Siphonobacter curvatus: one gene and its partner. The protein of the gene in region 1 binds, or shares a complex with, the protein of each later gene. Links are inferred from orthologs where the notes say so. Each region holds a gene or a part of one and is shown in the gene's direction. Other genes may lie near its edges.

Evidence for each region. The genes of interacting proteins can lie anywhere in the genome.
Region 2: the proteins of dnaG (region 1) and dnaB are in contact, whole or in part, in a crystal structure (PDB 2R6A), measured with the Geobacillus stearothermophilus proteins. The link is inferred for Siphonobacter curvatus from one-to-one orthologs. Residues at the interface, in WP_049624496.1 of Geobacillus stearothermophilus: Lys456, Leu457, Leu458, Pro459, Ala460, Asn463, Ala464, Leu467, Leu535, Leu536, Ile537, Ala538, Gln544, Glu545, Asp548, Tyr549, His552; in WP_033016901.1 of Geobacillus stearothermophilus: Ser13, Glu15, Ala16, Gln18, Glu91, Leu92, Asp94, Ala95, Val96, Pro97, Thr98, Ala99, Ala100, Asn101, Tyr104, Tyr105, Ile108.

The regions. Positions count from the first base shown.
Region 1 is NZ_PTRA01000001.1:771,755-775,460, forward strand. Bases 440-3,427 are described here. They hold dnaG (DNA primase), read left to right. Parts: upstream 440-907; coding sequence 908-2,947; downstream 2,948-3,427. Other genes in these bases: C5O19_RS03155 (cupin domain-containing protein), read right to left, coding at 440-734; C5O19_RS03165 (hypothetical protein), read left to right, coding at 3,027-3,427. Outside these bases: C5O19_RS03150 (anti-sigma factor), read left to right, coding at 1-106; more of C5O19_RS03155, read right to left, coding at 216-439; more of C5O19_RS03165, read left to right, coding at 3,428-3,446; C5O19_RS03170 (4Fe-4S dicluster domain-containing protein), read left to right, coding at 3,627-3,706. UniProt on the Escherichia coli protein: RNA polymerase that catalyzes the synthesis of short RNA molecules used as primers for DNA polymerase during DNA replication.
Region 2 is NZ_PTRA01000001.1:2,273,830-2,277,030, reverse strand. What follows is about bases 1-2,842. They hold dnaB (replicative DNA helicase), read left to right. Parts: upstream 1-538; coding sequence 539-2,146; downstream 2,147-2,842. Other genes in these bases: C5O19_RS09395 (flippase), read left to right, coding at 2,359-2,842; C5O19_RS09405 (PhoH family protein), read right to left, coding at 1-336. Also shown: more of C5O19_RS09395, read left to right, coding at 2,843-3,201. UniProt on the Escherichia coli protein: The main replicative DNA helicase, it participates in initiation and elongation during chromosome replication. Travels ahead of the DNA replisome, separating dsDNA into templates for DNA synthesis.

The DNA.
Region 1 (3,706 bases):
GAAAGTGAAAAGTATTGACGGAGCTAACGCTTACGCCATTTCACTCGAACCCGAAGGCGGTAGCGGTATACCGACCGGACAGGTGTACGTGAAAGGGAACCTGTAAGAAAAGTTTAGTGAGTTAATCCAATAAAAAGGTGACCTGATTCGTCAGGTCACCTTTTTTATTGATTGATAGTTAGCGTGAGTTTGAAACGCTCAACTCATACGCTGTATTATTTGCGTTGAAAATCATCCTGCACGCGAACAATATCATCTTCGTCTGAAGGATTAGTAGCGTCCGTATGTTGCCAGATTTCGGCGACGATACCCCAGTTATCCAGACCAATCAGTCGGTGACGCTCACCCTGTTGCAGCGTAATGACTTCGCCGGGTTCGTAGGTACGGGTTTCACCTTCTTCGTCAGTAGGGCTGGTCATCACGGCCACAGTACCCGCAACGACCCGCCAGATTTCGGCCCGCCGGAAGTGGTACTGCCAAGAAAGACGTTTTTCGGGACCTACGACCAGGATTTTAGGACTCAATTTAGCGAATCCTTCCAGATCCGTCATTTGAATCGTGGGGAAATACGTGCTAACAAATTCAGCCGTTTGAGCTTCATCAATAACGAAGAAACCACCCCAAGGACGGGTTTGGTCCTGTGTAGCAATGTTCAGCCCGTGGCTGCCCAGCTCGGTGGCAATTTTTTCGAAAAGTTCGGCCTTAGAAGTTTCAGCAGAAAAAGACAGATTCATGGTTTATTATTCGTGATTTACGGTGATTTTATCGAAAGAAGAACACGACCTCGGCCGCAAAGTACTAAAACTTTTAGGGTCCCCGCCATCGCATCAGACCAGAAATTTCTCGAAAAAGATATACCACAGGGTTCTGGCATTCTGATCCCGGGCAATTGCTGTATCTTTGACTTATGCGAATACCACAGGAAACCGTCCAGCTCATTCAGGAAACGGCCGACATTGTCGACGTCATCAACGATTACGTGACGCTTAAGAAACGCGGAGCCAACCTGATTGCCTGTTGCCCGTTTCACAATGAAAAAACGCCCTCGTTCAACGTTAATCCGGTACGGGGTATTTTCAAATGCTTCGGTTGCGGCAAAGCGGGTGATTCCGTGAAGTTTATCATGGAAATTGAAGGTATCGGTTACCCCGAAGCCTTGCGGCATCTGGCCAAAAAATACGGCATTGAACTCAAGGAAACGGAGCAGACGCCCGAAGAAATTCAGTCGCAAAACGAACGGGAAAGTCTGTACATCGCCCTCGACTACGCCAAGAAATTCTACCAGGAGCAACTCCTGCAGTCCGACGAAGGCCAGTCTATTGGTCTAAGTTATTTTCAGGAACGGGGCTTCAATCGGCAGACCATCCAGCAATTCGAGCTGGGTTACGCTCTGGAAAGCTGGGATGCCTTTACGAAAAATGCCCTTCAGCAGAAATTCCGGATTGAAGTACTGGAAAAAGCCGGTTTGTCCATTCGGCGGGATTTGGATTCTCGGCCCGACGCTCGCGTTTTTGACCGCTTTCGGGCTCGGGTAATCTTTCCGATTCATAACGTTTCCGGCAAAGTGATTGCCTTTGGGGCCCGGATTCTGAAAGCCGATAAAAACCAGCCGAAGTACCTTAACTCGCCGGAAACGGAAGTCTATCACAAGTCGAACGTTCTATACGGAATCTATCAGGCGAAAAATGCGATTCGTAACGAAGACGTCGCTTATCTGGTGGAAGGCTATACGGACGTAATTTCTTTGCACCAGTCGGGAATTACGAACGTGGTGGCTTCGTCGGGTACAGCTTTGACGGTCGAACAGATTCGACTGATTGGTCGCTTTTCACAGAACATTACGGTGCTGTACGACGGCGACGCGGCGGGGATCAAGGCCTCTTTACGCGGGCTGGATCTGATTCTGGAAGAAGGACTGAACGTGAAGCTTTGTACCTTTCCCGAAGGCGAAGATCCCGATAGTTACGTCCGCAAAATCGGCGGCGAAGCCTTCCGGCAGTACATCAAAACGCAGGCGGTCGACTTCATCCGTTTTAAAGCCGAAGTACTGTTGCAGGACGCGGGGAATGATCCCTTCCGCAAGGCGGGTGTGATTAAGGAAATGGTCGAGAGCATTTCCAAAATTCCGGATGCCATTACGCGGCAGGTGTTCTTTCAGCAGACGGCCCGGCTAATGGATTTGCCCGAAGAAACGCTGGTGGCTGAAGCCAACAAACGCGTACGCGAGCGAATCAAGAACGATACCAAAGTCCGCGAAAAACAGGAACGAAAGTCCGAACCACCGCTGGACTTGCCACCAGGGGTAGGGGCTTTTTCGCCGGACGATGAGCCGGATTTTGCGGAGTTAATGGCGGCTGAACAAGGTCAGTCCGCCCCCGTTCCCGTATCCAAGCCGAAGCGTACGCCACTTTCGTACCAGGAAGAAGCCTTTTGCCGATTGCTGATTTTGTACGGAACGACGGTGATCGAAACGGAAACTCGGGAAGACGGACCGCACGACATTACGCTGATGGAGTACATGGTCAGTCAGACGTATGACCTGGATTTCCAGACGCCTCTGTACCAGCTATTCATGGATATTTTTCGGGCGGCAACCCAGCAGGAAGCTTATCCGGATACCAATTTCTTCCTGAGCCATTCCGATGCGATTATTCAGGAAGCCAGTATTGACTTTGTGTCGGAACGGCATCCGCTCAGCGAAAACTGGGAAAAAATGCACGAAATCTACATTCCGCACGAACGCGATCAACTGGATAAAGTCGCTCACCGGTGTGTCCTTCGATTAAAAAAATCATTCAATGACCAGCGGATGCACGACATTAAACAACGGTTGACGGAAGTGACGCAGGCCAACGAGCAGGAAGAATTACTGATGCAATTCATGAAAATGAAACGGATTGACCAGGCTCTGGCGAAAGAACTGGGAATTGTAGTAACAGGCTATTGATACCGTAGCCTAAGTACTGCGGAACGTTTTTCAGAAGCCAAAGGAATTCGGCGTAGCTTGGGGACTTTACGACCAGGCTATGAAAAATCAAGTACTGAATCAGCTTGCTCATCTGCAACGTAGGCAAACCATACTCTATGGATGCAGCCTAGGGGTTACGGCTCTGAATGGAACCGCAGTACTGTCGCAGGTAAAATTTCCCGCAATGCTGACTACTGATTTGATGCTAAATGCCAGTATGTTACTGTGGACGGGGTACGGAATCTATAGTTTGTATTATTCTCGAAAACTGGCTCTGGGAGTGACTATACTGGGACTGATTGCTCTCTGGATTAGCAATCATTGGGAAAAGCAGCTTATACCGATTAGTTGGGCAGTCGTGGGTGTATTTACTGGTAGCATTATCCAGCTAAGTATGGTTCGAAAGATAGGAGCCTTAATAAGCAGTCCACTTACATTAATACGACTGATTTTTAATCGAATAGGGGTAGAAGAATAAGTTATAGATTGGGTTTTATTAAGAGCTGTTCTAGAAAAGTCTGAGCAACGACTGTCCAAAAGGGCGGTCGTTTGCGTTTGAAGTGTACTTTTGTAGATAGAGTAGATCGACTGTTTACATATTCCGGAACTCGTCCCAGGGGGAAGGAGTTTACTTGGTAGTAGATAAAAAAATCAGTACATGCAGGATCAGAGCTACTGGGGAACCATTAAACGCGGCATACAATCCAGCCTGAAAGGACTTCAAATTTCCCTGCGACA
Region 2 (3,201 bases), 1.5 Mb from region 1 along the record:
TTTCATACGAATAACGACGCCTTTGTTTCCGTAGAGAAACACGTCATCGTCCGTTGGAGCAGCGGTGGTTACTGGCTCGTCCTCGGTCTGATTGAGGTAAGATTTTACGTTGTCGGAGGTAATCTTCCCGTAACGTAAATAATGCTGCTGGAGTGACTCCAGAATTTCGGTGATGCGATTGATTTCTGACGAAGTACCGCGAATGGTAATTTCGTTACCCCGCGAAATAATTTTACTCATCGGGAAAGCTGCTGAGAGCTCCCGGATATTCGTATTCTCGACGCCTAAAAAATCAACTAAGGAAACTTCGTCGAGTGTGATGGTTTTTTCGATCAAACTATGAAGAGGTTTTGTGAATCGTTTCTTTGCCCAAAGTAATCTTTTTTTCTAACGATTTGCAGGCTTATTTGTTATTTTTTTAAAACCAGTAAAGCCGCTCTTTCGTTCAATTTTCAGTATCAGGAAGTTATCGATTTCGCATAAAAAAATGCAGGACCATCCTGCAAATTAGACCCTCTTTTTGCGTAACATTGTAAGTATGGACGATAAACGAAAAAACATAACTGCAAGAAAACCAACGACTTCAGTAGGAGGACTTGCCAACGGTAATCGCTGGCTGGATACGGGCTTAGGAAAGATACCCCCGCAATCCGTTGATTTGGAGGAAGCCGTGTTGGGAGCGGTTATGCTGGAACGGGATGCTCTGACCAACGTCGTGGACATCCTGAAGCCGGAAAGTTTTTATCGCGAAGCCCACCAAAAGATTTTTTCGGCGGTACTCACGCTCTTTAATAATTCCGAACCCGTTGACTTGTTAACGGTAACGCAACGCTTGCGGAATGACGGTACGCTCGAATTTTCGGGGGGATCGGCCTACCTGGCCGAGCTTACCAGCCGGATCAGCTCGGCAGCGAACGTGGAAGCGTACGCTCGAAAAATTGCCGAGAATTCCATTAAGCGGGATTTGATTACTTCGTCCAATGAAGTACTCAAGCTGGCTTACGAGGATACCACCGACGTATTCAATCTGCTTGATAAAGCCGAACAAGACTTGTTCCGTATTTCTGAATCGAACATTCGGAAAAATTTCTCGGACATGAATGCGGTTGTCAAACAGGCTCTGGAAGAACTCGAAGCCAAGAAACACCTGCAGGATGGTTTAACGGGCGTAGCGTCCGGCTTTACGGCTCTGGACCGCGTAACGGGCGGTTGGCAGAAATCCGAATTAATTATTATCGCGGCTCGTCCGGCCATGGGGAAAACGGCCTTTATTCTGTCCGCTTGCCGGAATGCTGCGGTCGACTGGAATCAGGCCGTGGCTATTTTCTCGCTGGAGATGTCTTCCGTGCAGCTGGTGAATCGTTTGATCTCAGCGGAGGCGGAGATCGAAAGCGAAAAAATCAAGAAAGGAAGTCTGGCTAATCACGAGTGGGCTCAGTTGCACGCCCGAATTGGTAAACTGAACTCGGCTCCGATTTTTATTGACGATACGCCCGCTCTCTCCATTTTGGAATTGCGAGCCAAGTGCCGCCGTCTGAAACAACAACACGACATTCAGCTAGTCGTCATCGATTACCTTCAATTGATGCAGGGCGATAGTAGCAAAGGTGGCGGAAACCGTGAACAGGAAATTGCCTCGATTTCGCGGGCTCTGAAAAACTTGGCCAAGGAATTGAACGTACCCGTGATCGCCCTGTCGCAGTTGAGCCGGGCCGTAGAAACGCGGGGTGGAGAAAAGAAGCCCCAGCTTTCGGATTTACGGGAATCGGGCTCCATCGAGCAGGATGCCGATATGGTTATGTTCCTCTACCGACCCGAATACTACGGGATCACGCAGGATGAGAACGGTCAGGCAACTACTGGCGTAGGGGAAGTAATCATTGGTAAAAACCGTTCGGGTTCGACGGAAACGGTACAACTCCGATTCATTAATAAGTTTACCAAGTTTGCGGATCTGGGCGGGGGCGATTTCTCAATGATCGAGGCTCCGCGTTTCAATACTGTAGAAACTAGTGACTCGATTGGATCCTTTGAGAGTCAAGCTCCGGCAAAGACGTTTGGTAGCAAGGTCAATCAGCAGACGCAAAGCCCTCCACCGGGCGAATTTGGTAGTTTCAGTACTAATATGGGCGACGTACCCTTCTAACTATCAGCTTATTACAGCTAAAGGCCAGTGATTGTCTATTGCACTCACTGGCCTTTTTTATGACCAATGCAAACGATTAGTAACTAATACTTACGTACGCTTGAGAAAAATCCAGCAAAATGGGTTAGGGATTTTGAAAAATTCCTGTAAACTTTTCAGTACTTTTAGTGCTAGGATTCGCTTATGCAGCTCGATATTCGCTAACCCAGCCTATGGATCGTACAATTGGAAAGAATTTTATTTATAATTTCTTGCTCTCAGCAAGCCAGTTACTATTGCCGCTGATCACCTTTCCGTACGCTTCCCGCGTGTTGCTTCCGGAAGGGATGGGATCGGTAAGTTTTGTTGAGAATCTTACGCAGTACTTTATGCTATTCAGTGCTCTGGGCATTCCTATTTACGGCGTACGCGAAATTGCTAAAGTAAGGCAGGACAAGGAAAAAATGAGCAAGCTCTTTTCGGAGCTATTAACAATCCATTTCTTGATTTCGATGATGATGGCTCTGCTTTACTGGCTGCTGGCCATCAACGTCGCCAAGCTCCACACGGACTTAACACTCTGTAAAATCGGAATTGGCTTTGTGATCAGTAACGTATTTACCATCGAATGGCTATTTACTGGTAATGAGAATTTTAAACTGATCGTTTTTCGATCACTAGCCATACGGGTTTTCTGTATTGCCTTATTATTCCTGTTTGTTAAAAGTCCGGATGACAAGTCCATCTACTACGGAATTAATTTATTCAGTCTGGTAGTTACAGCAATCATCAATATGTACTTCGCAAGAAGATACGTAAACTTTAGATGGAAAAATCTATTGCTGGTTCCGCATATCAAGCAATTACTGGTTCTCCTCTCCATTACGATTATTACCAGTCTGTACGTGTTGATGGATACCGTTTTATTAGGATTCTTTTCGACGCGTATGCAGGTTGCTTTTTACGCAGCTTCACTGAAAATCAGTAAGTTATTTTTAATAATCATTGGCTCTTTAGTGGGCGTGTTATTACCTCGGTTATCCAATTTACTGAACGAAAACAAACGGGATGAAGCA